3 regions of the Serratia nevei genome follow, and region 3 is predicted to be linked to each of the others. Evidence: predicted binding sites of a transcription regulator. Region 3 holds the regulator's gene; each other region holds the start of a gene.
The links. Region 3 encodes sigma-54, which starts transcription at its own class of promoters, with help from an activator protein. Its sites were predicted from a motif close to GTTGGCACANNTTTCGCTNT; they were not measured.
Positions count from the first base shown of each region.

Region 1: V8N38_RS16470 (branched-chain amino acid ABC transporter substrate-binding protein) is a predicted target of sigma-54. The motif match lies at 3,147-3,166, and genes of this name have one in related genera.
Region 2: glnA (glutamate--ammonia ligase) is a predicted target of sigma-54. The motif match lies at 2,726-2,745, and genes of this name have one in related genera.

Region 1 covers NZ_CP149940.1:3,431,103-3,441,498, forward strand. The annotation lists gene livM (high-affinity branched-chain amino acid ABC transporter permease LivM) at 1-703, opposite strand, end outside; gene V8N38_RS16465 (ABC transporter permease subunit) at 714-1,628, opposite strand; gene V8N38_RS16470 (branched-chain amino acid ABC transporter substrate-binding protein) at 1,754-2,872, opposite strand; tRNA gene V8N38_RS16475 (tRNA-Asn) at 3,316-3,391, shown strand; gene V8N38_RS16480 (CHAT domain-containing protein) at 3,750-5,813, shown strand; gene V8N38_RS16485 (NACHT and WD repeat domain-containing protein) at 5,810-9,544, shown strand; gene V8N38_RS16490 (hypothetical protein) at 9,561-10,396, shown strand, end outside.
Region 2 covers NZ_CP149940.1:5,270,268-5,280,663, forward strand. The annotation lists gene yihX (glucose-1-phosphatase) at 1-464, opposite strand, end outside; gene typA (ribosome-dependent GTPase TypA) at 631-2,454, opposite strand; gene glnA (glutamate--ammonia ligase) at 2,825-4,234, shown strand; gene glnL (nitrogen regulation protein NR(II)) at 4,428-5,477, shown strand; gene glnG (nitrogen regulation protein NR(I)) at 5,486-6,898, shown strand; gene V8N38_RS25165 (YshB family small membrane protein) at 7,011-7,133, shown strand; gene hemN (oxygen-independent coproporphyrinogen III oxidase) at 7,168-8,541, opposite strand; gene yihI (Der GTPase-activating protein YihI) at 8,724-9,263, opposite strand; gene yihA (ribosome biogenesis GTP-binding protein YihA/YsxC) at 9,998-10,396, shown strand, end outside.
Region 3 covers NZ_CP149940.1:4,735,654-4,746,049, forward strand. The annotation lists gene mlaB (lipid asymmetry maintenance protein MlaB) at 1-144, opposite strand, end outside; gene mlaC (phospholipid-binding protein MlaC) at 144-773, opposite strand; gene mlaD (outer membrane lipid asymmetry maintenance protein MlaD) at 788-1,336, opposite strand; gene mlaE (lipid asymmetry maintenance ABC transporter permease subunit MlaE) at 1,341-2,123, opposite strand; gene mlaF (phospholipid ABC transporter ATP-binding protein MlaF) at 2,128-2,943, opposite strand; gene V8N38_RS22675 (calcium/sodium antiporter) at 3,247-4,224, shown strand; gene kdsD (arabinose-5-phosphate isomerase KdsD) at 4,241-5,227, shown strand; gene kdsC (3-deoxy-manno-octulosonate-8-phosphatase KdsC) at 5,244-5,798, shown strand; gene lptC (LPS export ABC transporter periplasmic protein LptC) at 5,795-6,373, shown strand; gene lptA (lipopolysaccharide ABC transporter substrate-binding protein LptA) at 6,342-6,881, shown strand; gene lptB (LPS export ABC transporter ATP-binding protein) at 6,888-7,613, shown strand; gene rpoN (RNA polymerase factor sigma-54) at 7,666-9,099, shown strand; gene hpf (ribosome hibernation promoting factor) at 9,123-9,410, shown strand; gene ptsN (PTS IIA-like nitrogen regulatory protein PtsN) at 9,565-10,026, shown strand; gene rapZ (RNase adapter RapZ) at 10,156-10,396, shown strand, end outside.

The DNA of each region.
Region 1 (10,396 bases), 1.3 Mb from region 3:
CCGGCACCGAGACGCCGTTCGGCCCGCCGGTGAGCGACATCCAGTTGTTCAGCACCAGCCGGATGATCTCCCCAAACCCCAGCGTGACGATCGCCAGGTAGTCGCCGTGCATGCGCAGCACCGGAAAGCCCAGCAGCGCGCCGGCCAGCGCCGCCATCAGCGCCCCCAGCGGCAGCATCGCCCAAAATCCCAGCCCGAGGTACTGATAGCCCAGCGCCAGCCCGTAGGCGCCGATGGCGTAAAACGCCACGTACCCCAGATCGAGCAGCCCCGCCAGGCCGACCACGATATTCAGCCCCAGGCCGAGCAGCACGTAGATCAGGCCGAGGATCGCCACCGTCAGCAGGTATTTGGTGGCGACGAACGGGAACAGCAGCGCGATCGCCGCCATCAGCGGCAGGATCCAGCGCAGGTTGGATTTATAGCCCAGCGGCCGCACGTAAACGCCGTCGTTGCCGCCGTCGAAGCGCGCCAGCACCCTGCGCCCCGGCGCGGTTTGCAAGAACAGGCTCAGCAACAGCCGCCCGGCCATCACCGCGATGATAATCCACACCAACCGGTGCGGCTCGAAGTTGAAGCTGTAGCCGTTCAGCACGATGCCGACGATCGGCCCGAACACGATCAGGGCGATCAGCCCGGCCAAGACGGCGTCCAGCAGGCTGCGTTTAACGTCCAGCCCGCCGTTGATCACGGATTGCGACATGGCGTTCTCCTTAAACCTTGGCGATCAGCGGCCGGCCGAGCAGGCCCTGCGGACGGAAGATCAGGATCGCCACCAGCAACCCGAAGGAGAACACGTCCTTGTAATCCGAGTTCACCATGCCGGCGAACTGCGCCTCCGCCACCCCGAGCAGCAGCCCGCCCAGCATGGCGCCTGGCAGCGAGCCGATGCCGCCCAGCACCGCGGCGGTGAAGGCCTTGATGCCGATGATAAAGCCGACGTAAAAATCGAAGGTGCCGTAGTTCATGGTGATCAGCACCCCGGCCAGCCCGGCCATGGCGGCGCCGATCACGAACACCAGCGAGATCACCCGATCGGTATTGATGCCGAGAATCGAAGCCATTTTGCGATCCTGCTGGGTAGCGCGGCAGATGCGTCCCAGCCGGGTGCGCTGAATGATGTAGGTGAGGATCGCCATGCCGAGCAGCGACGCCACCAGAATAAACACCTTGGTGTAAGTGATCTGCACCACGCCGCCGTCGAACTCCAGGCGGAACACGCCGCTCAGCAGCGTCGGGATGCCCTGCTGGCGCGGCCCCTGGCTTATCTGCGCGTAGTTTTGCAGGATTAACGACATGCCGATGGCGGAGATCAAGGGCGCCAGGCGGGTGGAGTTGCGCAGCGGCTTGTAGGCGATGCGCTCGATCACCCAGCCGTACACCCCGGTGATGACGATGGTGAACACCAGCGTGCCGAGGATCAGCAGCGGGAACGAGTGCAGCCCGAAGAACGACAGCAGCGCCAAGCCGATGGCGCACAGGTAGGCGGAGATCATGTACACCTCGCCGTGGGCGAAGTTGATCATGCCGATGATGCCGTAAACCATGGTGTAGCCGATGGCGATCAGGCCATACACCGCGCCAAGGGTCAGGCCGTTGATCAGCTGTTGCAGAAAGAATACATCCATAATGAGCAGTCTCGCCTGGTAAGGCCGCCAACGCAGTCCGACGCGGCCCAAAGGTCATCGCGGAACGGGCTCGCCTGAGCGGCGAGCCCGTCGGTCATAGGGTTACAACTTCAAGGTTCGGCCGTTTACAGCTGGTGATATTTGCCCTTGTCATCCCATTGGTAGACCACGTAGTCCGAGACCTTCAGGTCGCCCTTCTGGTCCCAGGCCTTCTTGCCCATCACGGTGTCGACGTCGTGCGACTTCAGCCATTCGGCGGCCTTGGTGCTGTCTTTGCCGCCAGTGGCGTTGAAGGCGGCGGCGATCGCCTGGATCGAGGCGTAGGAGTAGAGGGTGTACCCTTCCGGTTCAAAGCCGCTGGCGCGGAACTTGGCGATCACCGCCTTGCCTTCCGGGATCAGGCGCGGATCGTTGCCGAAGGTCATCAGCACGCCGTTGGTGTACTGCGGCCCGCCGGCGGCGGTCACCAGCTCTTCGGTCACCACGCAGTCGCCGGAGAAGAACTTGGCGGTCACGCCCTGCTCGCGCATCTGGCGCACCAGCGGCCCGGCTTCCGGATGGCAGCCGCCGAAGTAGACCACGTCCGGCTTGACCGAGGCGATCTTGGTCACCAGCGCGTTGAAGTCTTTCTCGCCGCGCGACAGCCCCTCATACAGCACTTCTTTGACTCCGCGCTTGTTCATCGCCGCCTTGGCGGCGTCCGCCAGCCCCTGGCCGTAGGTGTCTTTATCGTGGATCACCGCGATGCGTTTGGCCTTCAGGGTATCCAGCATGTAGTTGGTGGCGATCGCGCCCTGCTGATCGTCGCGCCCGCACATGCGGAACATGGTCTTCATGCCACGCTCGGTGATTTGCGGGTTGGTGGAGCCGGGGGTGATGGCGATGATGCCGGCCTCGTCATACACCTCGGAGGCGGGCATGGTGGAAGAGGAGCAGAAGTGGCCGACCACCGCCGAGACCTTGTCCTGATCCACCAGCCGGTTGGCGACCGCGACCGCCTGTTTCGGTTCGCAGGCGTCATCCCCCTGCACCAGCTTGATTTTTTCCCCTTTGATGCCGCCGGCGGCGTTGATGTCCGCCGCCGCCTGCGAAGCCCCGCGCCAATACTGATCGCCATAGGTGGCGTTCGGCCCGGAGAACGGCCCGGCGACGCCGATGACGATATCGGCCTGCGCGGAAAACGCCGTACCTAAACAACCGATGAGCAAAGCAGCGAGCGGACTTTTTATCAATTTCGATGACATTGTTATCTTCCTCAGCACTGTTGTAGCGAAACGCCCGGGGGCGCGGATCAGTCACTTTATGTGTAGACGGGGAAAATAATTTTCTTGAGAGCGCAGTCGCATTCCCCAAAAATGGGTAAGCAAAAATCCAGCCATTGTGACGACGAATACATATTGCTTGCTTATTCATCCTACATATCAGTGGCGGCGCGGCGTGTGGCGGGGATAACGGGGTCGGGGCCGTACGGCTAGCATGAGAGGGAGAGTGGCCCTGCACCATCGCCGTGCAAGGGCTTGTGCAAGCGATGTGACAACGAGACAGGCGGGAAAAATCAGCGCCTGCCGGCGAAAGATGCCGAAAAACAGCGCAAGGTGCTCATTCCCTCAGCAAACGCACTTTTTTTGCAGTTTAGCGCTTTGACAAACCCCAGGCGCCCCGCTATTATTCGCCCCGTTCACACGATTCCTCTGTAGTTCAGTCGGTAGAACGGCGGACTGTTAATCCGTATGTCACTGGTTCGAGTCCAGTCAGAGGAGCCATATTTAGAGAAGCCCGCTCAGGGAAACCCGAGCGGGATTTTTGCTTTGCATAACACGATGTCACTCATCCTATCGTTATTTATCTATTAATTTCCGTCCTTATTTTATTTCATTAGCGAAGCGCTCTTCATTAACACCGCGCCGTATTGGACAGAAATCCTTATTCAAGCTAGATGTATATTATACCGTCACGAACTGGCCGGCGACGCTCTGGACACCCTGTATCTCAGCAAAAGATTAAATAAAAAAATCAGTTATCTAAATAACTACGTGCTGAAATACGCTGGATAGACTCCCGCCTCCCTCTCTCGTTTTGGTCGTCAATGCTGTCGACAACGCTACTGTCGGGGGTGCGTTCATGAAAGGCTACGCGGAACTTGAAATCGTGTTTCAACGAAATTCACTCGATGAATTTCAAGCCAGTTTTCGACAGCGCTTTGACGAAAGCGAAAATATTACCCCTTTCATCCCGTTGGCATTAAATATCCACGACCCGACATTTTATTCCGGCAACCCGCAAAGAATGGGCCGATTATTATCGGACTCACTGTTTATGCCACCTGCGCTGCGTGATGCATTCACGTCCGCCCGGGCATTTTCCGGCCATCAACAAAGCCCGCTAAAAATACGCCTACTTATCGATTCAAACGCATCTATATTGCACAGCCTCCCTTGGGAAACGCTGGTTGACCCCTCCGATCCAGCCACGCATCTCTTACGCAGCAATCAGTGCGTTTTTTCACGCTATCTGGCGGCCCGAACTTACCGCCTGCCGATGTTGCGCCCTAAACAAGGTATTAAGGCACTATTGGCCATCGCCAATCCTCAGGACCTGTCGGAAACCTTTCCGTCCATCAACGTTCCTCATGAGCAGGAACTCGCTGAAAATGCCCTGCGTCATGTTCCGTTAGCCACGCTCACGCGGCGCGGAAGCGCGACGCTGCAGGCGATTATCGAAGGCATAAAAGAGGGAGCCGACATTCTCTATCTCATGTGCCACGGCATTGTCGGGCAGCAAGGTGCCGTATTGTGGTTGGAGGATGAGGCCGGGAATGCCGCCAGCGTCACAGGCGAAGATTTCGCCGCGCGTTTGGGCGCGCTGGAAAGAATTCCCAGCCTGGTCGTCCTATGCTCCTGCCAAAGCGCCGGTGCCGGCAATCCCGCACGCGACGCGCTGGTCGCCCTGGGCCCCATGTTGGCCAAAGAGGGCGTGCCGGCGGTACTTGCTATGCAGGGCAAACTGTCGATGTCAGCGGCAACGCAATTTATCCCGGAGTTTTTCAGACAGCTGGCGGAGCATGGTGAAGTCGATCGCGCGACCGCCGGTGCGCGGGCAAAAATCATGGACTCACCGGATTGGTGGATCCCGGTCGTTTTTACCCGGTTGAATAATGCGCGTATTTGGTATCCACCCGGATTCGGTGTTTCCGCCGAAAATAAGGATCCCTGGACGCAGATCGTCAATAACATTGACACTCGCTACAGCACCCCAATCCTCGGCCCGAGCATGAACGAAGCGCTGTTCGGCTCGCGGCGAGAGCTGGCGAGTGAATGGGGGGATATCTACCACTACCCGTTAGGTGGGCACGACGTGGCGGGTCTGCCGCAGATTGCGCAATATCTTGCCGTGACGCGGCAAGACGACTACCCCTGTCAGGAATTTTACAAGTACGTCTATGAGCGAATTCTTGAGAAATATCCTGACGATGTGCCGGACCGGTTAAAAGGTTTAGATCAAATGGAGATCTACACATCACTAGGAGAGCTGGTTTCAGTGGTGGGGCAAAAAATCCGCGCCCGCACCCCTCTTGATCCGTTGCGGATCTTGGCCGGCTATAAACTCCCGGTTTATATCACCACCGATCCCAGCGATCTACTGGTCGATGCCCTCAAAGAACAGAACACGACGCCGACAGTGCGCCTGCTGAGGTGGAATATACACGCTGAAATTTGCGATACCGACTATGTCAGCCGAGCCCCTGTCGGCCTGGCGGACAAAGGCACCGAGACCCATCCGATTGTGCTCAAGCTCTTCGGGGATTTATCCACGCCAGAATCGCTGGTATTAACCGAAGATGACTTTTTTGACTACCTGACCAAAGTCTCTTCCGCCCAAGACGCCATTCCCCTTTACGTGCGCGCCAGGCTGAACAGCAGCGCGCTGCTGTTTGTCGGCCTGCAGGCTGAATCCTGGGAGTTTCGGGTACTGTTTCGCAGCCTTTTACTGTTGGAAGGCCATGACCTGCGCAAAAATATCGAACATTTCTCTGTGCAAATTGATCCAAACAGCATTCTTGATCCCGGCAGCGCACGCCGCTATATCGAAAAATACCTGCAGACTAAGGCCCAATGGCGTCTGTACTGGGGAGACGTTACCACCTTTATGGCGGAATTAAATGCCCGAACCAGGAAGAAATCATGAACGTTCCTTACGTAGGCCCCAGCCCTTTTAGCGCCGAACAAACGCTCTTCGGCCGCGACGCAGACATTGAACAGCTGCAATGGCGCTTAATCTCGGATCGGATAATCGTGCTGTACTCCCCTTCCGGGGCGGGTAAAACCTCGCTTTTGATGGCCAAGAACGGCCTTTTATCCACACTGACAACGTTGTTCCATGTTTTACCCGTGCTGCGCATCGCACAGGCTTATGATACCGATCCGGTCAACTCCCTCTTGCAGCGCCTGGACCAAGATAGTTTTGGCCCTCTTCGTCCCGATGATACGCTCCTTACCTACTTCAACCGTATCCCTCTGCCTGAATCTGATCCGCCGAAGCGCCTGCTGTTGGTGCTCGATCAATTTGAGGAAGTGTTAACCGGTAATGTCCCCTCTGAGAAACAAAAAGCCTTTTTCCAACAGTTGAAAGAACTGCTGTCAAACGATGACAGAACCATCTGGCTCATCATCAGCATGCGAGAAGAATACTTCTCCTGGCTTGATGATTTCCGCGATGACATTCCGACCCGCCTTAACAATACCTACCGTTTAAACCTGTTGTCGGTTGAGCAAGCCGTCGCCGCCATCAAGGGACCGGCAGAAGCCATGGGCGTCGCTTTTCCAGAGCAAGACGGAACAGATGCGGCGCAGGTGCTGGTCAGCGAATTGATTAAAGCGCCGGAAGGCGCACGCCCGAGTAAGACCGTGGAGCCGGTACAGCTGCAGGTTGTCTGCACGGATCTGTGGAACACCTTAAGCCAAACCGAGCGGCAGGTCTGTGAGGTTCGCGTCGCCGACGTGACGGGATATAACCCGGACAATGCCTTACTGGATTACTGCACCAATACGCTCAATCTGGCGGCGCAAGACCCGCATCGCCGCAGAACGCTGGGAGATTGGATAGACCGGTATCTGCTGACGTTAAGTGGGCGCCGCTCCGCCGTGATTTTCAGCCCGCAAAGCACAGACGGGCCATCACTTCAGGAAATTCAAAAGCTCGAGGAGCACCATCTCATCCGTCGCCAAAGCCGTGAAGACGGCATGTGGTATGAATTGGCGCACGATCGTTTAGCCAGTCCCGTACGCCGCAGCATAGAAGAGTGGCGCAACAACAATCTGAAAGAATGGCAAAAACAGGCACATATATGGCATATGGACGGCGAAAAAACAGATTACTTTCGCGCCCTGCCATACCGTACCCAACGAAAAATGAGGCTGGCGGAAAGCGATGCTCCTGATTCAAAAGTCGAGGCGCGATTCCTCGCGGCGTATGCGTCGTATCGCCGCAGGAAACGGCAGCTTTTTTGCGCTTCAAGTTTGGTCATTGCCGTTTTGGCGATAATTATTGGTTTCTTTGTTGACAAAATCGCCGATGAACAACAGAAAACCGAGGCTGAACAACAGAAAACCAAGCTCGGGTTGAATTATATCGCCATTCAAACCGGTATTCTTTCCATTCTCAACGATCACCCCATTCCAAGTTTGGAAGCCTTAGCCACCGCGGCCGGCGCGCAGTTACGGTTACCAGCCAACTCAGGCAATCTGCCAACGTTCAAGTTTCAAACGTTTCTCGGCGACTATCTCGGCCGCTATAGGCAACTTGAGCGCATTGATACACTCGGCGATGGCAAAACCACCGTAGTGCGAATCCGCGAGAACGAATGCGTTAGCGCCAAGATCGGCAGTGGCCGTTACTCGATAAAGAGCTGTGGAGAAAATAGCGAACTAATCCCCCTCAGAGAGATACAGCAAGCGCATCCCAAAGGCATTGCGGCATTAGCATTCGTTACGCCCCAACTCTTGGCGATCGGTGATATCAACGGAACGATCCGCATCTGGGATCTGACAACAAAAAAAACCGTGGGAGCTCCGCTGAATCAACCCGTGAGTGACAAGGGGAAACCTGTAAGCAGCAAGGTACGCACCATCACAGCCACCGACAACTGGCTTTTTGCCGGATATCAAGACGGTACGCTGGCCACCTGGAAAATATCCGAGGCCAAGTTTGAATTATTGTCACAACCCACCAAGAAGAAAACCAACGCCGTAATGGCGATCGCCGCCACAACCCCCAAGAACGCTCTCGATAAGGTCGCCATCGCCACCAGCATGACAGTCAAATGGCAGACGTTTAGTCAAGGTAAACCGCAACAGTCCGTCCCATTGGCGGCCATCGAGCCAGAGACCGAGTACAGCAAAACTTTTTACAGTATCGACATCAGCCCCGATGGACGATTTATCGCAGCCGGCAGCAGGGATGGCTACATTTATATCTGGGACACTTCACACCTTTCTCCGACCAAGAATAACGTCGAAAAGGATGTTTCGCCGCGAGCCGACGCCCCCTTGCAAAAATCGTCGTTCTCTTACTCGCCTACAATTATCAACGCGCATCAGCAAACCGTCGCACAACTCAAGTATCTGCAAAATGGAGACCTCTTGTCGTTAAGCTGGGATGGAAGCCTCAAATTGTGGCCATTTTCGAACAATAATGCCGCCGCTCCCGCCAACCGCACCCTTTTGCAATTTCCGCGGCAGTTGGTCAGCGTCGCGACCGAGCCTGATGAGCAAAACGCCTATGTCACCAGTGAAGCCGGCGACATACTCAGAGTCAATTTGCGCGTTGACAGGCATCCGTTCGGGCAATTTTTGCTGAGCTCCCGCGCGCCTGCACTGTTTGTCGACGGTACAGAAAACCGTCAAATATTCACCGTGCAGGCTACGGGGCTGACGCAATATCGGTTGGACGCCAATACCGGCCAACCAACGCGCCTTCGGCAGTTGCCGGTATCGGACGTCGTCGCTCTCGCCTGGTCACCCTCCACCGTGACGCTCTTTGCCGCACAACAACAAGGCGTTACGGTGTTTCGCAATATATTGACCTCACCCTCCAATGGCGAGCCGCTGGCGTGCCTGCGGCAACCGCCAGGCCGCCGCATCGTCGCCATTCGCGTTAATGACGCAGGCTCCCTGCTGGCGATCACCCTCGTCGGCAAGAACGGACGAAAGCCCGCCAACAAACTGTATCGCCTCACCGCATCAGCCGCCTATGGATTCACGTGCCAAGAAATTAAAACCCCGAGCGGCATCGCTTTTCCCTTGCCTTGGTTCAGACCCGACAGTGAAGAGATCATCACCGTAAGTGACAAGAATAAAATCGTCTCATGGGTATTCAACCCGAAGTCGCGTGATACGCTTGAGTTCGTCCCCAGTCGTACCATTCTGGCTCAAAACGCGCTTTCCGATACTCTCGGACCGATCGAAACTCTGGCGTTCGACGCTTCAGGCAGCACCCTGCTGCTGAGCAACTTTTCAGGCAAGATATATTCCACAACAATGAGTGGGGAGGACTGGTCGTTCACACAGAAGAAAAACGATTCGTTTTTTATCCCCCATCTCTTGGCTGCCAGTGGTAACGACATCGTCGCCATGGCGGACAACAAGGGGCAGTTGTCCTTGATCTTCGCAGGTTCAGCCATGCGCATCGTTCAAGATTTCCACATTACGCCACTCACTGCCCTCGCCATTTCCCAAGACGGAAAATGGCTGGTTTCTTCATCAAGCGTCGGGACAGCCATTTGGGATCTGCGCATGGAAAGTTGGGTAAAACAGGCCTGCAAATTGGCCAATCGCCAGAACTTCGATCGTGAAGAAATCAACAAATACTTCCACTACGCGTCCATTAACGCCCCCTGCCCCGACAATCAACCGAAATGACTTTTTAGGAGGTTGTATGCCATACCGCACGATCCCGACAACGGACACCCGCTATTTCATGATTGTCACTGATAAAAACGGCGCGGAGCAAGATAACGATCCCGATGCGCCTAACGGCAAACTGAGCGAGTTGATGCTGTCATCCCTGGTGGAGAACGACATTACCGACGTGTTCATTCGCTGCCACGGCTGGCATCAGGATAAGGCCAAAGCCTTCGCTCAATTTGACAGTTGGATCGGCGCTTTTGCCTCGCTGGATGAAGATCGCCGGCATATGCAGCAACAAATCCCCTCGTTTCAAGAAATGCACATTGGTTTTCACTGGCCCAGCCTGGCATGGGGGGATGAAAAAGAGGCCTCAGACATCAGTTTCTCCCCCGCTAACGGGCAGACATTGAGCAAGAGGGTCGACAGCCATACCGAGGAGCTCGGCGGCACACCGGAAGTCCGGGCAGCGTTGTATAAAATCTTTGATGAAATACGCACAGACTCCGCGTCAATGACATTATCCGACACATTGCGTGCGGCCTATTTAGAGCTCAATGCCGCACTGGATTTGGGTGCCAACGGCGCACCGGGTGAAGGCTCCGCCGATCGTCTGCCTTTCGATCCCGATCAAACCGTGGCTGAAGCCGTCAATAATGTGGCCTTCGGTAATGATGTCGGCGACAACCCGTTACTGGCGCCTCTGCGGCAATTAACCTTTTGGACGATGAAGAAAAGAGCCAAAGACGTCGGCGAAAGAGGGCTGCATCCTCTGCTGCGCGCTATGCAGCAAGCCTCACCCGCCGTACGCATCCACCTGATGGGACACAGTTTCGGTTGCATTGTCGCCAGCGCGGCCATTGCGGG
Region 2 (10,396 bases), 530 kb from region 3:
TTTTCCGCAGCCAGCACATGTTGATAGATATCGGCCTCCGGCTTGCGCATGCCGAGATCTTGCGACAGATAAAGATGATCGGCGGCGGCGGCCACTTCAGGATAGTGCTGCGGCCAGTAGTTGCAGTGCAGACGGTTGGTGTTCGACAGCACCACCACCCGGTGACCCTCGTTGCGCAGGCGCTGCATGATGTCGATCACTTCCGGGCGCAGCGCGACAAATACCGCCTGCCAGCCGGTGGCGAATTGCTCGAAGCTGAGCGCGATGCCCATTTCATCGCACAGCTTGCCGGCGAAGTCTTCGTCGCTGATTTCACCGCGTTCATGTTGCTGGAATACCTCACCCATGGTGAAACGATCGGACAGCACCGCCAACGGCGTGCCGCTCAAATTGCTCCACACGCCCAGCACACGCTTGAAATCGATATCGACGATCACATTACCTAAATCAAAGATATACAGCATAGTCCTCTCCTGATGGGCCGGTGAGATTTCACTGTAGCGGGAAAAGGAACAGCTGAACAGGGAGCGAACGGAAAAGCGCATAGCGCGCCGCACAAACGGGGAACAACAGAGGAAAAAACTCAGGGCGCGAGAACCGCGCCCTAAGCATGAGACACTCAATCAGCGATTAAGCGTCTTTAGGACCGCGGCTGGCACGCTTACGATCGTTTTCCGTCAGGTGACGCTTACGGATACGGATCGAGGTTGGCGTCACTTCTACCAGTTCGTCGTCATCAATGAACTCCAGAGCTTGCTCCAGGGTCATTTTGATGGCCGGAACCAGGGTAGTCGCTTCGTCAGTACCGGAAGCACGCATGTTGGTCAGCTTCTTACCGGTCAGGCAGTTTACGGTCAGGTCGTTAGAGCGTGAGTGAATACCGATGATCTGGCCTTCATACACTTCTGCACCGTGGCCCAGGAACAGCTTGCCGCGATCCTGCAGGCCGAACAGCGCGAACGCTACCGCTTTGCCCTGGCCGTTGGAGATCAGCACGCCGTTCTGACGCTGGCCCACTTCGCCCGGACGCACGTCGTCGTAGTGGCTGAAGGTGGAGTACAGCAGGCCGGTACCCGAAGTCATGGTCATGAATTCGTTACGGAAGCCGATCAGACCGCGGCTTGGGATCACGTAGTCGAGACGCACGCGGCCCTTACCGTCCGGATCCATGTTTTTCAGGTCGGCTTTACGCTCACCCATCGCCTGCATCACGGAACCCTGATGCTGCTCTTCGATATCCAGCGTTACGTTCTCGAATGGCTCCTGCTTGCGGCCATCGATTTCACGGAAGATAACTTTCGGACGGGAAACCGCCAGCTCGAAACCTTCGCGACGCATATTTTCGATCAGCACCGACAGGTGCAGTTCGCCACGGCCGGATACGCGGAAGGCGTCCGCATCGTCGGTTTCTTCAACGCGCAGCGCTACGTTGTGTACCAGCTCTTTGTTCAGACGATCAAGGATCTGACGCGACGTTACGTACTTACCTTCTTTACCGCAGAACGGCGAGGTGTTGACGTTGAAGAACATGGTTACGGTCGGCTCGTCGACGGACAGCGCCGGCAGCGCTTCTACGGCGTTGGTGTCGCAGATGGTGTCGGAGATGTTCAGCTCGCCCAGGCCGGTGATGGCGATGATGTCGCCCGCTTCCGCCAGGGTGCTGTCGATACGCTCCAGACCCAGGTGGCCCAGCACTTTGCCCACTTTACCGTTGCGAGTTTTACCTTCGCTGTCGATGATGGTGACCTGCTGGTTCGGCTTCACTTTACCGCGCTTGATGCGGCCAATGCCGATAACGCCCAGGTAGTTGTTGTAGTCCAACTGGGAGATCTGCATCTGGAATGGCGCTTCCAGCTCAACCTGCGGCGCAGACACGTGGTCGACGATCGCCTGATACAGCGGGGTCATGTCTTCCGCCATGTCGGTGTGGTCGACGCCGGCGATGCCGTTCAGCGCAGAAGCGTAGATGATCGGGAAGTCGAGCTGCTCGTCGGTCGCGTCGAGGTTCACGAACAGGTCGAACACCTGATCCACAACCCAGTCAGGGCGCGCGCCAGGACGGTCAACCTTGTTGATGACCACGATCGGCTTCAGACCGTTGGCGAAGGCCTTCTTGGTCACGAAGCGGGTTTGCGGCATAGGGCCATCCATTGCATCCACAACCAGCAGCACCGAGTCAACCATCGACATCACGCGCTCTACCTCGCCGCCGAAGTCGGCGTGTCCTGGGGTATCCACGATGTTGATACGGTAACCGTTCCAATTAATGGCGGTGTTTTTTGCGAGGATGGTAATCCCACGCTCTTTCTCCAAATCGTTGGAGTCCATTACGCGTTCGGTCGCTTCCGCACGCTCTCCGAAAGTACCGGATTGTTGCAGCAGCTTATCAACCAGGGTGGTTTTACCATGGTCAACGTGGGCAATAATGGCGATGTTACGCAAATTTTCGATCACAGCTTTGCCTCGGGCATTAGAAATAGCGCGCTATTGTACACGTATTAAGCGAGGGACTAAACAAGATCACAACCATCTCTTATAAACAACCGCGTACCGGTCAGTTTGTGATCCCTTTCACGGTGCAAAAAGCCGCAATCGTTGCACTTTTGCACCATTTCGGTGCCCGCGCCCACCCTTGTTGCACCATAACAGTGCAATTTATCGTTGATGGTGCATACTGTGGCTGGGTAAAACCCGCGCAGAGAGGCGATAAAAGCCTTTTCTAAAAGTTGGCACGCTTTTCGCTTTAGTCTTTTCAAGGCGAAAAAAAGCCAGTTCCACAGATTCGTTCCACGACAACGACAATGATAAACCGGGAGAGTTAAGTATGTCCGCTGAACACGTTTTGACGATGCTGAATGAGCATGAAGTGAAATTCGTAGACCTGCGTTTCACTGACACCAAGGGTAAGGAACAGCACGTGACTATCCCGGCTCACCAGGTAAACGCCGACTTCTTCGAAGAAGGTAAAATGTTTGACGGCTCCTCTATCGGTGGTTGGAAGGGCATCAACGAATCTGACATGGTGCTGATGCCGGACGCCAGCACGGCGGTTCTGGATCCGTTCTTCGAAGAACCTACGCTGATCATTCGCTGCGACATTCTCGAGCCGGGCACCATGCAAGGCTACGATCGCGACCCGCGCTCCATCTCCAAACGCGCCGAAGACTTCCTGCGCTCCTCCGGCATCGCGGATACCGTGCTGTTCGGGCCAGAGCCTGAGTTCTTCCTGTTCGACGACATCCGCTTCGGCAGCAGCATCCGCGGTTCCCACGTGGCCATCGACGACATCGAAGGCGCCTGGAACTCCGGTACAAAATACGACGGCGGCAACAAAGGCCACCGTCCGGCGGTGAAAGGCGGTTACTTCCCGGTTCCACCGGTCGACTCTTCGCAGGATCTGCGTTCCACCATGTGTCTGACCATGGAAGAGATGGGCCTGGTGGTTGAAGCGCACCACCACGAAGTGGCAACCGCCGGTCAGAACGAAGTGGCAACCCGCTTCAACACCATGACCAAGAAAGCCGACGAAATTCAGATCTACAAATACGTGGTGCACAACGTGGCGCACGCCTTCGGCAAAACCGCGACCTTCATGCCGAAGCCTATGTTCGGCGACAACGGTTCCGGCATGCACTGCCACATGTCGCTGTCCAAGAACGGCACCAACCTGTTCGCCGGCGACAAATACGGCGGCCTGTCTGAAACCGCGCTGTTCTACATCGGCGGCATCATCAAGCACGCCAAAGCGATCAACGCCCTGGCCAACCCGACCACCAACTCGTACAAGCGTCTGGTGCCAGGCTACGAAGCGCCGGTGATGCTGGCTTACTCCGCCCGTAACCGCTCCGCGTCCATCCGTATCCCGGTGGTCTCCAGCCCGAAAGCGCGCCGCATCGAAGCCCGCTTCCCGGATCCGGCGGCTAACCCATACCTGTGCTTCGCCGCGCTGCTGATGGCCGGCCTGGACGGCATCATCAACAAGATCCACCCTGGCGACGCCATGGACAAAAACCTGTACGACCTGCCGCCGGAAGAAGAAGCCGAGATCCCAAAAGTGGCCGGCTCGCTGGACGAAGCAATGGCCGCACTGAACGAAGACCGCGAGTTCCTGACCCGCGGCGGCGTGTTCACCGACGATGCGATCGATGCCTACATCGAACTGCGCAAAGAAGAGATGGACCGCGTTCGCATGACGCCACACCCGGTTGAGTTCGAACTGTACTACAGCGTCTAAGCCCTACCCGCGCCGTCTGCACAGGTGGGCGGCGCCCACATTTTTGTTATCGCTTTTTTGTTGCCGTGGAAACTTTCAGCCCATCTTCGGATGGGTTTTTTTCTCCACCGTATTTTCTGCAAAACTATTCCATACCGCGCCGATCCCGGATGGAGTAGGATAGATGCACTAAAAAGGTGCAGGAGTCTGCTGTATGGCAACTGGCAAGCTGCCCGATGCTGGGCAGATCCTCAATTCACTCATCAACAGCATCCTGCTGTTGGATGACTCACTGGCGGTTCACTACGCCAACCCGGCGGCACAGCAGCTGCTGGCGCAAAGCTCCCGCAAGCTGTTCGGCACGCCGCTGCCCGATTTGCTCGGTTATTTTTCGCTGAACGTCTCTTTGATGCGCGAAAGCCTGCGCGCCGGTCAGGGCTTCACCGACAACGAAGTGACCCTGGTAGTCGATGGCCGCGCGCATATCCTTTCCCTGACCGCTCAGGCGCTGCCGGAAGGTTATATCCTCGTCGAGCTGGCGCCGATGGACAATCAGCGCCGCCTGAGCCAGGAACAGCTGCAGCATGCCCAACAGGTGGCGGCTCGCGATCTGGTGCGCGGTTTGGCGCACGAGATTAAGAATCCGCTGGGCGGCCTGCGCGGCGCGGCGCAGCTGCTGGCCAAGGCACTGCCCGATCCGGCGCTGACCGAATACACCAAGGTGATCATTGAGCAGGCCGATCGGTTGCGCAATCTGGTGGATCGCCTGCTCGGCCCACAGCGGCCCGGCCAGCACATTACCCAGAGCATTCATCAGGTCGCGGAGCGCGTCTGCCAGCTGGTGTCGCTGGAAATGCCGGATAACGTCACGCTGGTGCGCGACTACGATCCGAGCCTGCCGGAAATGGCCCACGACCCGGATCAGATTGAACAGGTGCTGCTGAACATCACCCGCAACGCGCTGCAGGCGCTGGGCGAAGCGGGCGGCACCATCACGCTGCGCACCCGCACCGCGTTTCAGATTACGTTGCACGGCACCCGCTACCGCCTGGCGGCGCGCATCGACGTCGAAGACGACGGCCCCGGCGTACCGGCGCAGCTGCAGGACACGCTGTTCTACCCGATGGTCAGCGGCCGTGAAGGCGGTACCGGCCTGGGATTATCCATCGCCCGCAATCTTATCGATCAGCATTGCGGAAAAATTGAATTCAACAGTTGGCCAGGTCATACCGAATTCTCGGTCTACCTGCCCATTCGTCAGTGAGGTTTGCTATGCAACGAGGGATAGTCTGGATCGTCGATGACGATAGCTCCATCCGCTGGGTGCTTGAGCGTGCGCTCACCGGCGCGGGCCTGAGCTGCGCCACCTTCGAAGGCGGCAATGACGTGCTGGAAGCCTTGGCCACGCAAACCCCCGACGTGCTGCTGTCCGATATCCGCATGCCGGGTATAGACGGCCTGGCGCTGCTCAAGCAGATCAAACAGCGCCATCCGATGCTGCCGGTGATCATCATGACCGCGCATTCGGATTTGGACGCCGCCGTCAGCGCCTATCAGCAAGGGGCCTTCGACTACCTGCCGAAGCCGTTCGACATCGACGAAGCGGTGGCGCTGGTCGAGCGCGCCATCAGCCATTATCAGGAGCAGCAGCAGCCGGTGCGCAGCCAGCCGGCCAGCGATCCGGCGGCGGACATCATCGGCGAAGCGCCGGCGATGCAGGACGTGTTTCGCATCATCGGCCGGCTGTCGCGTTCGTCGATCAGCGTGTTGATCAACGGCGAATCCGGCACCGGCAAGGAATTGGTGGCGCATGCGCTGCACCGCCACAGCCCGCGCGCCAAGTCGCCGTTCATCGCCCTGAACATGGCCGCCATCCCCAAGGATCTGATCGAGTCGGAGCTGTTCGGCCACGAGAAAGGCGCCTTCACCGGCGCGAACCAAATCCGTCAGGGCCGCTTTGAACAGGCCGACGGCGGCACGCTGTTCCTCGACGAGATCGGCGATATGCCGCTCGACGTGCAAACGCGCCTGCTGCGGGTGCTGGCGGACGGCCAGTTCTACCGGGTCGGCGGCTATGCGCCGGTGAAGGTCGACGTGCGCATCATCGCCGCCACGCACCAGAACCTGGAGCTGCGGGTGCAGGAAGGCAAGTTCCGCGAGGATCTGTTCCACCGCCTGAACGTGATCCGCGTACACCTGCCGCCGCTGCGCGAGCGCCGTGAAGACATCCCGCGGCTGGCGCGCCACTTCCTGCAGATCGCCGCCAAAGAGTTAGGCGTCGAGGCCAAGAACCTGCACCCGGAAACCGAAACCGCGCTGACCCGCCTGCCCTGGCCGGGCAACGTGCGCCAGCTGGAGAACACCTGCCGCTGGCTGACGGTGATGGCCGCCGGGCAGGAAGTGCTGATCCAGGATCTGCCGGGTGAGCTGTTCGAAACCGCCGCGCCGGAAAGCCCCAGCCACAGTTTGCCGGACAGTTGGGCCACGCTGCTGGCGCAGTGGGCCGATCGCGCGCTGCGTTCCGGTCATCAAAACCTGCTGTCGGAAGCGCAGCCGGAAATGGAGCGCACGCTGCTCACCACCGCGCTGCGCCACACTCAGGGGCACAAACAGGAAGCCGCGCGCCTGCTGGGCTGGGGGCGCAATACCCTGACCCGCAAGCTCAAAGAGCTGGGCATGGAATAGGAGCGGGATGGATGATGAAAAACGCAGTCCAGCGCACAAAAAAACGCCAATCGCAGGCTTTACAGCCGGTGCGGGCGCAGTATGATCGTGTCGCACACTCTGGAGGTTGACGATGCTGGACTCTTTCATCGTATTCATTTCTCAGGGCGCGGAGCTGGGCTCCGCTGCCAGTCACACCCCGCAGGCGACGGTTGCCGCGGTGTTGTGCGCCGCGCTGATTAACTTCTTCAGTTAAAAAAACAGCCGCATCAGCGGCTGTTTTTTCATCCTCAAATCACCCGTGAGAATTGCTGGCTGCGCGCCTGTTGCCGCAGATAGCGGTCAAAACACATGCAGATATTGCGGATCAGCAAGCGCCCGCGCGGCGTGACGCGGATGCCCTGCTCGTCCCGCTCCACCAGCCCATCGCGTTCAAACGGCGCCAGCAGCTGCAGGTCTTCGGCGAAGTAAGCGGTAAAGTCGATGCCGTATTGCCGTTCGAGCGGCTGATACGCCAACCGGAAATTGCAGATCAGGGTTTTGATCAGATCGCGCCGCAGGCAATCGTCGTCCGTCAACGCCAGCCCGCGCCACAGCGCATTACCCTGCGCCTGTACGCTGTCATAGTAATGCTTCAGCTCTTTCTGGTTCTGCGCATAGCTGTCGCCTAGCATGCTGATGGCCGACACGCCCAGCCCCAGCAGATCGCTGTCGCCCTGGGTGGTGTAGCCCTGGAAATTGCGGTGCAGCTTGCCTTCGCGTTGGGCGATTGCCAGCTCGTCGTCCGGGCGCGCAAAGTGATCCATGCCGATGAACTGATAGCCGGCGCCGGTCAAGAAAGCGATGCTCTGCTGCAGGATATCCAGCTTCTGCTGCGCGCCCGGCAGATCGGCGTCTTTGATTTTGCGCTGGGCGGCGAACAAGTTCGGCATATGCGCGTAGTTGAACACGCTGAGGCGATCGGGATTCAGCTCAGCCACCCGCTGCAGCGTGAAAGCGAAGCTTTCCGGCGTCTGTTTCGGCAGACCGTAGATCAGATCGATATTGGTCGAGCGGAAGCCCAGCGCTTTGGCCCGCTCAATCAGGGCGAAGATAAAGGCCTCGTCCTGCTCGCGGTTGACCAACTGCTGCACCTGCTTGTTGAAATCCTGCACCCCCATGCTCAGACGGTTAAAGCCTTCTGCACGTAAATGATCGAGCACATCCAGCTCTATCTCGCGCGGATCGACCTCGATCGACATCTCCGCATCGGGCAGGAAATCAAAGTGTTCGCGCAGCAACGCCACCAGCCGGCTGATTTGCGCTTTATCCAGGTAGGTCGGCGTACCGCCGCCCCAGTGCATCTGGCCGACCTTACGGCCGGCGAACAGCGGCGCACGGCTGGCGATCTCTTGCGCCAAAACGTTCAGGTATTCGTCGGCCTTGTGCGTCTGGCGCGTCACCAGCTTGTTGCAGCCGCAGAAGTAGCACAGCTTATGGCAGAAAGGGATATGCACGTACAGCGACAGCGGCCGCTCAGGGTAGCGCGCAGCGGCGCGTTGAAACGCCGCTTCGTCGTAGCGCTGGTTAAACTCCAGCGCCGTGGGGTATGAGGTATAACGCGGCCCTGAGTAGTTATATTTTTGGATCAGGGCCAAATCCCAGACAATCGTCTGCTCTGACATGCTCACTCCTTCCGATATCTTTTTCTACCGGGCCGGGAGAGGGGCGGTTGTCTGCGCTGTCTGGCCACGGAAGCGCTGCGAAAACGCGCTTTGCGCTTAGACAGCCGCCATAGTTTACCGAATAACCACAGCAGATAACACATCAAGAGTAGGGCTATTGTCGGGATTAGCCACATAGCGCGTTAAAAGGCGTCTTTCGGATTGCCGCCTTTCAGCAGCTTCAGAATATCTTCCTGCTTCTCTTCTTCTTCGTCGTCGTCTTCGCCCAGTTCGATGCCCAGCACGTCCATCAGCACATCGATGCGATCCAGCGTCTTGTCGACATACGCTTGCTCTTCCGCGTTCAGCGTTTCGCCGTCGTCGATGCGATCCAGCAGCGCGTTCAGGCGCTCGTCATTTTCCAGCTTCGCCAGCTCTTCTTCCGGCGACAGGCGCGGTTTCGCTTCGGCCTTTGGTTTCGGCTGCGGTTTGGCCTTCACTTTGGTCTCGTCGACCACCAGCGCAACCGGCACTTTACTGCCGATACGCGGATCTTTGGCTGCCGCCGCCGATTTGTTTTTCTGGCTGCCGGACTCGACCTGGGTGCGCGAACCGGAAGCGAGGCCACGGCGCTTTTTCAGGCGTTTGCGCTCGCGCGCTTCCTGATCGAGCTCCATACGGCTTTTCTTTTTCGTTTTTGACTTCGCCGCGCTGCCGCGAGGTGCTTTTGATGGCTGGTTCATAGCGTGTGCTCTTAGGTATGTAGATTCAGTATAGAATTGCGGCGGAATCTAGCAGAAAGCGGACAAAGAAAAAAGGCGGCAGGTTAAACCTGCCGCCTATTTCGCACCTTCTCGCGAAGGGTATTCCTGTTACGCGCTCCTTGCGTACATGCAACATCCCGGTTTTTCCCTCTGCTATAACCGCATTCCCTGCCACTACGTCCTTCATCCTGAAAGAAAAATCGTCCATGGCGCAATCCATTCGCATCCGCTCTTCCCGAGCGCGCTTCCTGCGGGCATCCAAATTGCCGATACTTCACCATCCGATGTGCCTGCCGCCTATTCCGGTGCGAAAGGGTCACTTCCTTTTGCGTTCATCCTGGCACTCATTGCACGCCCTGTGCGTTCCCTGAGATTTGTCATCCTTCCCGGATGTTCCCTAATCCTGCGCAACCCTGCGTTAACGACTACTTTACGTTATTGTTGCGAAGGCTCAAGGCACCTGACACCGTTTTGGATGACATTTCCCTACAACGAAAAAACAACATGTTGTTTTTAAAATAAAAACAGAAATATCACTTTCGAATAAAGCGACATTACCCGCGATTCGAATGGCAAATGTCTCACAACCTACGCGCGGCATAACTGTCGTTTTATCGCGTCCCACCGCTTAAAAACCGAGAAACACGCCATTTTTACCGCTGATGCAGTTATAATCGCCAACCAGTTAGCCATCCTCACGGAGACGAAAAATTTTGACCAGCAAGAACTACAACTATCATGTGACCCATTTCGTCACCAGCGCACCCGATATTCGCCATCTGCCGGGGGATGCAGGAATTGAAGTCGCCTTTGCCGGCCGTTCCAACGCCGGGAAATCCAGCGCGCTGAATACCCTGACCAACCAAAAAAGCCTGGCGCGCACCAGTAAGACACCGGGGCGCACCCAGCTGATCAACCTGTTCGAAGTGGAAGACGGCATCCGCCTGGTCGACCTGCCGGGTTACGGCTACGCCGAAGTGCCGGAAGAGATGAAGCGCAAATGGCAGCGCGCGCTGGGCGAATACCTGCAGATGCGCAACAGCCTGAAAGGCCTGGTGGTGCTGATGGATATCCGCCATCCGCTGAAAGATCTCGACCAGCAGATGATCCAG
Region 3 (10,396 bases):
CTCCAGTTGCGCCACGTCGATCGCGGTTTTATCCGCCATCAGCGCATCGCGCTGCCGCCACAGCGGCTGCAGCGTTTCCCGGTCCAGTTCACCGCGCAGGATCAGCGTCTGCTGCTGTGATTCGAAGCTGAGCGCTGCCGACATCAGTTTTTCTTGTCCAGCGTAATAGGCTGCGCGGCGGCGGCCTGCAGCTGTTTGGTCAGGCCATCGATGCCCTGAGTACGCAGCGTGGACGCCCACTCGTTCTGCTTGGTGGTGATCATGCTGACGCCTTCGGCGATCATGTCATACGCCTGCCAATAGCCGGTTTTGCTGTTCTTGCGCCATTGGAAATCCAGACGCACCGGCGGGCGGCCGCCGTTGTCGATGATGGTGACGCGAATGGCCACGATGTCGGCATTGCCCAGCGGCTGTTCAGGCGCAATCTGGTAAGTCTGGCCGTGGTACATCGCCAGCGCCTGGCCGTAAGCCTGCTCCAGGTAAGCCTGGAAGGCGGTGAAGTAGGCTTCGCGCTGCGCAGGCGTCGCGTCTTTGTAGTAACGGCCCAGCACCAGCGCGCCGGCGTATTTCACCTGCACGAACGGCATCAGTTCCTGATGCACGATGGAGCGCAGGTAGTTCGGGTCCTGCTTGATCTTCGGCTGTTCGTTCTTCAAACGGCTGAAGGTCTTCTGCGCCGCGTCTTGCATCAAGCTGTAAGGATTGGTTTGGTCGGCTGCGCTCGCCAGCGGTGCAACCACCAGCAGAGCCACCATCAGTAAACGTTTAAACATGCAGGTATCCTCTCTTAATGATTTGGAACAGCGGGTTGCGGTGCGGCGCCGGCAGCCGGCTCAGCGGCCGCGTCTCCCGATTTGGCGCTGTCCTGACCGCCGCTTTTATACAGGAACTGGCCGATCAGATCTTCCAGAACCATGGCTGATTTGGTGTCCTGGATGGTGCCGCCGTCTTTCAGAATGGTGGTGCCCATGTCAGGATCTTCGAAGCCCACGTTAAGCGCCAGATATTGCTCGCCCAGCAGGCCGGAGGTGCGGATCGCCAGCGAGCTGGTATCCGGGATTTGGTCGTACTTTTTCTGGATATCCAGCGCCACGCGCGGCGTGTAGGTTTTCGGATCGAGCTCGATGTCCGCCACGCGGCCGATCACCACGCCACCGATCTTCACCGGCGAACGCGGTTTCAGGCCGCCGATGTTGTCGAACGTCGCGTAAATGCGGTAGGTCGGCTCGCTGCCGATCGATTTAAGGTTCGCCACCTGCAGGCAGATAAACACGATGGCGCACAGCGCGATCAGCATAAATGCCCCAACCCAGATTTCACTCTTCTTCGTTTGCATCGAATCAATTCCCAAACATCAGTGCTGTCAGCACGAAATCCAATCCCAACACCGCCAGTGACGAATGCACCACGGTACGCGTCGTCGCCCGGCTAATCCCTTCAGAGGTAGGCACGGCGTCGTACCCGTTGAAAATGGCAATCCAGGTTACGGTAATGGCGAATACCACGCTTTTGATCAGGCAGTTGAGCAGATCTTTTTTCCACTCCACGGCGCCCTGCATCGCCGACCAGAAGAAGCCGCTGTCGATGCCCTTCCAGTCCACGCCGACCACCGAGCCGCCCCAGATGCCGATCGCCACGAAAATGATGGTCAACAGCGGCATGCTGATCAGCCCCGCCCAGAAGCGCGGCGCCACGATGCGCCGCAGCGGATCGACCGCCATCATTTCCAGGCTGGAGATCTGCTCCGTCGCCTTCATCAGGCCGATTTCCGCCGTGAGCGCGGAACCGGCGCGGCCGGCGAACAGCAGCGCCGTCACCACCGGCCCCAGTTCGCGCAGCAGCGACAGCGCCACCATCATGCCGAGGCTGGCCTCGGCGCTGTAGGTGGTGAGCACGATATAGCCCTGCAGGCCCAGCACCATGCCGATGAACAGCCCGGAGACCATGATGATCAGCAGCGACTGCACGCCGACGCTGTAGAGCTGTTTCAACAACAGCGGCCACTGCTTGCCGGGTTCCGGCCGGCCAATCAACGCGTTGAACAGCATCAACCCGGCGCGGCCGAAGCTGGCGCTGGTGTTGATGCCACTGCGCCCCAAGGACGCTAACGCTCTTAATAACATGAGCTTATTTACTCCCTAAGCCTAGCAGTTCGGTCTGATAATCCCCGGCCGGGTAACGGAACGGCACCGGCCCATCCGCTATACCATCCAGGAACTGGCGCACGCGCGCATCAGGATTGTTCTGCAATTGCTGCGTGGTGCCTTCGGCGATCACCCGGTGATCGGCCACGATGTAGGCGTAGTCGGCGATGCTCAGCACCTCCGGCACGTCGTGCGACACCACGATGCAGGTAATGCCCAGCGCATGGTTCAGCTCATCGATCAGCTTGACCAGCACCCCCATGGTGATCGGATCCTGGCCGACGAAGGGTTCGTCGAACATGATCATATCAGGGTCCAGCGCGATCGCGCGCGCCAACGCCGCCCGACGCGCCATGCCGCCAGAAAGCTCATTGGGCATCAGCTGGGCCGCACCGCGCAGCCCTACCGCCTCCAGCTTCATCAGCACCGTGCTGCGCAGCAGGGGTTCAGGCAGGTTGCTGTGCTCGCGCAGCGGGTAGGCCACGTTTTCGAATACGGTCAAATCGGTGAACAGCGCGCCCGACTGGAACAGCATGCTCATCTTTTTGCGCGCGTCGTATAACTGACGGCGGGACAACGCGGGAATGTTGTCGCCGTCGAACCAAATCTCCCCGCTGTCCGGCGTCAGCTGGCCGCCTATCAGGCGCAGCAGCGTGGTTTTGCCGATGCCCGATGGCCCCATGATTGCCGTGACCTTGCCTCGGGGCACCGTCAGGTTGATGTCTTCAAATATCCGCCGGTCGCCGCGCGAGAAGCTCATGTCGCGCACTTCGACCAAATTATCTGCCTTATGGAGCATGTTAATGGACCCTTTACGACTCATCTGTTGCTGAATCTACCCGTGATGTTAAAGCAATGGGCTCAATCCGTCTCATCTTTACAAAAACTTACTGCCATTTCGCGACCAATGGTGCCATTGGTTTTACTTTTCCGCGCCACCCGGTCAAAATTGGCGCCATAACGAAAAAAAACGAAACTGTTCAACTATTAGCCGGGAAAAACCGTTGCTGTAGCTCTAGCGCGCGCAACGGAGGGCAAGCAATACCGCCGCATTGACGGCTTTAACCAACGAACCGGGATAATACCCGACAAAGGATCCTGCATGTTTCTCGCGATAGCATTATTAATCGTTGGTTTATTTCTACTGGTGTATGGTGCAGACCGCTTAGTTTATGGTGCTGCCGTGATTTCCCGCTCGCTCGGCGTCCCGCCGTTGATCATCGGCATGACCATCGTCGGCATCGGCACTTCGCTGCCGGAGCTGATCGTGTCCACCACCGCCGCGCTGAACGGGCAGATAGATATGGCCGTTGGCAACGTATTAGGTTCCAACATTACCAACATTTTATTGATCCTGGGCGTGGCGGCGCTGATTCACCCGCTGGCCGCGCGCTCCGAGATACTGCGGCGCGAACTGCCGCTGATGTTAGCGGTCACAGTATTGTGCGGTTTCGTGTTGATGGACGGCACCCTGAGCAGGCTGGACGGCGTGCTGCTGCTGGCCGCCGCCGCCGGCTTCATCCTGCTGATGCTGAAAATCGCCCGGCTGGCGCAGCGCGAGGGCAGCGACAGCCTGACCATGGAACAGATCGCCGAGCTGCCGCAGGACAGCAGCAACACCGTGGCGGTGCTGTGGCTGGTGTTGGCGTTTATCATTCTGCCGCTCTCTTCCAGGATGGTGGTCGATAACGCGACGGTGATTGCGCACTATTTCGGCCTGAGCGAACTGGTGGTCGGCTTGACCATTATCGCCATCGGCACCAGCCTGCCCGAACTGGCCACCTCCATCGCCGGGGCGCTGAAGGGCGAGGATGATATGGCGATTGGTAATATCATCGGCTCCAATATTTTCAACACGGTGATCGTGCTGGGCGTCCCCGCCCTGCTGTCGCCGGGTAGCGTGGACACCGCCGCCTTCCAGCGCGATTACTGGGTGATGCTGGCGGCCAGCGTGCTGCTGAGCGTGCTGTGCATCGGCCGCAAACACCGCATCGGCCACCTGGCGGGCGCGCTGTTATTATGCGGCTTTATTGCGTATCTTGCGGTGCTGTTCTTTAACCCTTTCAGTACTTTCGGCTAAACCGACGGGAATGAGTATGTCGAACATTGAGTTGCAACCGGGCTTCGATTTTCAGCAGGCCGGCAAAGAAGTGCTTCAGATAGAGCGTGAAGGGCTGGCTCAGCTCGACAGCTACATCAACGCAGACTTCACCCGCGCCTGCGAAACGATCGCCGCCTGCGGCGGCAAAGTGGTGGTGATGGGCATGGGCAAATCCGGCCATATCGGCTGCAAGATCGCCGCGACCTTCGCCAGCACCGGCACCCCCTCATTCTTCGTTCACCCGGCGGAGGCCAGCCATGGCGATTTGGGCATGGTCACCCCGCAGGACATCGTGCTCGCCATCTCCAACTCCGGCGAGTCCAGCGAGATCCTGGCGCTGATCCCGGTATTGAAACGCCAGCAGATCACCCTCATCTGTATGACTAACAATCCGGAAAGCTCGATGGGCAAAGCGGCGGATATCCACCTGTGCATCAAGGTGCCGCAGGAAGCCTGCCCGCTGGGGCTGGCGCCGACCACCAGCACCACCGCCACGCTGGTGATGGGCGATGCGCTGGCCGTCGCGCTGCTGAAAGCGCGCGGTTTCACGCCGGAGGATTTCGCGCTGTCGCATCCGGGTGGCGCACTCGGCCGCAAACTGCTGCTGCGGGTTAGCGATATCATGCACAGCGGCGACGAAATGCCCCACGTCAGCGCCGACGCCTCGTTGCGCGACGCGCTGCTGGAAATTACCCGAAAAAATCTGGGCCTGACGGTGATTTGCGACGATCTGATGAAAATCGCCGGCATCTTCACCGATGGCGACTTGCGCCGGGTGTTCGACATGGGCATCAACCTGCACGAGGCGAAGATCGCCGATGTCATGACGCCGGGCGGCGTGCGGGTGCGCCCCAATATTCTGGCGGTCGATGCATTGAACCTGATGCAACAACGCCACATCACCGCGCTGCTGGTTGCCGATGGCGACCAGTTGCTGGGTGTGGTACATATGCATGACATGCTGCGCGCCGGCGTCGTTTAATAAGGAATAGAACGGAATGGGTATGGTAGAAACCTGCTACGGGCCGGTAGAACAAGAGGTTATGGCGCGTGCCGGGAACATCCGCCTGTTGATTTGCGACGTTGACGGCGTGCTGTCGGACGGCCTGATCTTCATGGGCAACAACGGTGAAGAACTGAAGGCGTTCAACGTGCGCGACGGTTACGGCATCCGCTGCTTGAAAACCTCGGACATCGAAGTGGCGATCATCACCGGCCGCTCCGCCAAGCTGCTGGAAGACCGCGCGCAGACGCTCGGTATCACCCATCTGTATCAGGGGCAATCCGATAAGCTTTTGGCCTTCCGCGAACTGTTGGATAAACTGTCGTTAACGGCGGATCAGGTCGCCTATATCGGCGATGACCTGATCGACTGGCCGGTGATGGCGCAGGTCGGCCTGGCGGTCGCGGTGGCGGACGCCCACCCGCTGTTGACGCCGCGCGCCCACTACGTCACCCGCATTGCCGGCGGCCGCGGCGCGGTGCGCGAACTGTGCGACATCATTCTTTTGGCTCAAAATAAGCTGGAGGACGCCAAAGGGCTGTCGATATGAGTAAAACCAAACTGTGGATCACCATCCTGTTGACGGTGATCGTTCTGGCGTTGATCGGCTGGAACATGACGGACTTCAGCGACGAAACGGCCCCTGGCCCGGTCAACGATCAGGATCCGACCTACCAGAGCCAGCACACGGTCACCGTGGTGTACAACCCGGCCGGCAAGCTGAATTACAAACTGGTGGCGGAAGACGCGAAGTATTACACCGCCGGCGAGCTGAGCTGGTTCACCCAGCCGGTGATGACGCTGTTCGATGAGAATGCGGTGGCCACCTGGTCAGTTCGCGCCGATCGCGCCAAACTGACTAAAGACCGGATGCTGTATCTGTATGGTCACGTCGAGGTAAACAGCCTGACCACCACCTCGCAGCTGGAAAAAATTAAGACGGACAACGCTCAGGTAAACCTGGTCACCCAGGACGTCACCTCCGATGACGAAGTCACGCTTTACGGGACCAATTTTACCTCTAACGGCATGAAAATGCGTGGGAACCTGCGGACCAAAACCGCTGAGCTGATTGATAAGGTTAAGACCAACTATGAAATTCAGAACCAAAAACCAACTCCGTAACCTGTTGCTCGGCAGCTTAGTTTTGGCCGCCAGCGCCCCCGCTCTGGCGCTGAAATCCGACTCCAGCCAGCCGGTGAGCATCGACTCGCTCAAGCAGTCGTTGGACATGCAAAGCAACGTCAGTACCTTCACCGACAACGTGGTGATCAAGCAGGGCACCATCGATATTCGCGCCGATAAGGTGGTGGTCACCCGTCCGGGCGGAGATCAGAATAAGACCTATATTGAAGCGTTCGGCAACCCGGTAACCTTCTACCAGATGCAGGACAGCGGCAAGCCGGTCAAAGGCCACGCGCAGAAAGTGCGTTACGACGTGGCGACCCAGCTGGTGACCCTGACGGGCAACGCCTATCTGGAGCAGCTCGACAGCAACGTGAAAGGCGATCGCATCACCTATCTGGTGCAACAGCAGCAAATGCAGGCGTTCAGCGATAAAGGCAAACGCGTGACAACGGTTCTGGTACCGTCGCAGTTGCAAGACAAAAACGGGCAAAAAAAGAGTAACTAATCACTTATGGCAACACTCATCGCAGAAAACCTGGCGAAAGCCTACAAGGGCCGTAAAGTTGTCGAAGACGTCAGCCTGAAAGTGAAATCCGGCGAGATCGTCGGCCTGCTCGGGCCGAACGGCGCCGGTAAAACCACCACCTTCTACATGGTGGTCGGCATCGTGCCACGCGACGCCGGGCGCATCGTGATCGACGAAGAAGACATCAGCCTGCTGCCGCTGCACGCCCGCGCGCGCCGCGGCATCGGATACCTGCCGCAGGAAGCGTCGATCTTCCGCCGCCTGAGCGTGTACGACAACCTGATGGCGGTGCTGGAGATTCGCCCCGACCTCACCAGCGAACAACGCGAAGACCGCGCCAAAGAGCTGATGGAAGAGTTCCATATCTCCCATCTGCGCGACAGCCTCGGCCAGGCGCTGTCCGGCGGTGAACGCCGCCGCGTCGAAATCGCCCGCGCGCTGGCGGCCAACCCGAAATTCATTCTGCTGGACGAACCCTTCGCCGGGGTGGATCCGATTTCCGTTATCGACATCAAAAAAATCATCGAGCACCTGCGTGACAGCGGCCTGGGCGTGCTGATCACCGACCACAACGTGCGCGAGACGCTGGACGTATGTGAACGCGCCTACATCGTCAGCCAGGGCAAACTGATTGCCCACGGCACGCCGGATGCTATTCTGGCCGACGAGCAGGTAAAACGCGTTTATCTGGGCGAAGAGTTCCGCCTCTGAGCGCCGGCGCGCCCTGCGGGGCGACACCGTTAACGGAAGTAGACAGAAGACTATGAAGCAAGGTTTGCAACTCAGGCTCAGCCAACAGCTGGCCATGACTCCTCAGCTCCAGCAGGCGATCCGCCTGCTGCAGTTGTCCACGCTTGAGCTTCAGCAAGAGATCCAGCTGGCGCTGGAGAGCAATCCACTGCTTGAACAGACCGATCTGCACGACGAAATCGACGCCAAAGAAATCCAGGAGACCGAGGGGCTCGATACCCGCGAGGCGCTGGAACAGAAAGACATGCCGGAAGAGCTGCCGCTGGACGCCACCTGGGATGAGATCTACACCGCCGGCACGCCGTCAGGCACCGGCACCGACTACAGCGACGACGAGCTGCCGGTCTATCAGGGCGAGACTACCCAAACGCTGCAGGATTACCTGATGTGGCAGGTGGATCTGACGCCGTTCTCCGATACCGACGCCGCCATCGCCACCTCCATCGTCGACGCGGTGGACGACACCGGCTATCTCACCGTGCCGCTGGAAGACATTCTGGAAAGCCTAGGCGACGAGAACGTGACCCTCGAGGAAGTCGAGGCGGTGTTGAAGCGCGTGCAGCGTTTCGATCCGATCGGCGTCGCCGCGCGCGATCTGCGCGATTGCCTGCTGGTGCAGCTCTCCCAATACGCCAAAGACACCCCTTATCTGGCCGAAGCGCGGCTGATCATCAGCGACCATTTGGATCTGTTGGCCAACCACGACTTTCGCAGCCTGATGCGATCAACCCGGCTAAAAGAAGATACACTGAAAGAAGCGATGCTGCTGATTCAGTCGCTCGATCCGCGCCCGGGGCAGTCGATCAATACCGGCGAATCGGAGTACGTAATTCCGGACGTGCTGGTGCGCAAGACGCAGAACACGTGGACGGTCGAGCTCAACGGCGACAGCATACCGCGTTTGAAGATCAATCAGCAGTACGCCGCGCTGGGCAACAGTGCCCACAGCGAAGCCGACGGCCAGTTCATCCGCAGCAACCTGCAGGAAGCCAAGTGGCTGATTAAAAGCCTGGAGAGCCGCAACGAGACGCTGCTGAAGGTCACCCGCTGCATCGTCAGCCAACAGCAGGCGTTCTTCGAGCAAGGCGAAGAGTTTATGAAACCCATGGTGTTGGCGGATATCGCCCAGGCCGTGGAGATGCATGAATCGACGATCTCGCGCGTCACCACGCAGAAGTTTCTGCACAGCCCGCGCGGCATTTTCGAATTGAAATATTTCTTCTCCAGCCACGTGAATACCGACAGCGGCGGCGAAGCCTCCTCGACGGCGATCCGCGCGTTGGTGAAGAAATTGATTGCGGCGGAAAACCCCGCCAAACCACTCAGCGACAGCAAGCTGGCCACCCTGCTTTCCGATCAGGGGATCATCGTGGCGCGGCGCACCGTCGCCAAGTACCGAGAGTCTTTGTCCATCCCGCCGTCGAACCAGCGTAAACAGTTGGTTTGACCTCTATTGAGAAGGAAGACACTATGCAGCTCAACATTACCGGACACCACATCGAAATCACCGATCCGTTGCGCGAGTTCGTGAACAACAAGTTCGCCAAACTCGAACAGTATTTTGATCGCATCAATCAGGTGTATGTTGTATTAAGTGTGGAAAAAGTGCAGCAAATTGCGGAAGCAACGGTGCACGTGAATGGAGGCGAGTTGCACGCCACCTCGGAAGACGAGAATATGTATGCCGCAATTGATACGCTGATCGACAAATTGGCACGTCAATTGAACAAACATAAAGACAAATTGAAGCAACACTGACACCCTAACCCATTCCGTGAGGTTGCCTCCGTCGCCGCCTCCCCTTCGGCGCGTGACCCGCATGGGTGACGCGCCGAACGGTAATCAGGGTTAAAACCGACGAAAAACCGCCTTGCCGGGTGCGCCCGGCGGCGCGGTTTTAAGTGAAGATGAGATGAACAACGAATATATGCAATTAAGCTCGGTGTTAAACATCGAGTGCACCAAAAGCTCGGTACACTGCACCAGCAAGAAGCGGGCTTTGGAAATTATCAGCGAACTGGCCGCCAAACAGCTCAATCTGCCTTCGCAGGTGGTGTTTGACGCGGTTCTCACCCGGGAACGCATGGGCAGCACCGGTATCGGCAACGGTATCGCCATTCCCCACGGCAAACTGGAAGAGGACACACTGCGGGCCGTTGGCGTGTTTATCCGTCTCGACCAACCCATCGCTTTCGACGCTATCGACAACCAGCCAGTCGACCTGCTGTTCGCGCTGCTGGTGCCTGCCGATCAGTGCAAAACCCATTTGCATACCCTGTCGCTGGTCGCCAAACGCCTGGCCGACAAAACCGTATGCCGCCGTCTGCGCGCCGCGCAGAGCGACGAAGAACTTTATCAAATCATCACCGAGTGAGGCCCGGCCGGCGTGACTTCCAGCCCGGATAACGCTACTGTTTCACGATGATGGATCCGGCTGCGGCCGGAATAACAAAGTTTCCACCGGTGGCGATGAACGCCGCCGCGATGCCAGGGGAGTTGCCACATGGTGCTGATGATTGTCAGCGGCCGTTCCGGTTCCGGAAAATCCGTCGCCTTGCGGGCGCTGGAAGACATGGGTTTTTACTGCGTTGACAACCTGCCGGTGGTGCTGCTGCCGCAGCTCGCCAACACGCTGGCGGAACGCAATATCTCCGCGGCGGTCAGCATCGACGTGCGCAACATGCCGGAATCGCCGGAAGTGTTCGAATACGCGATGACTCAGCTGCCGGACAGCTTCTCGCCGC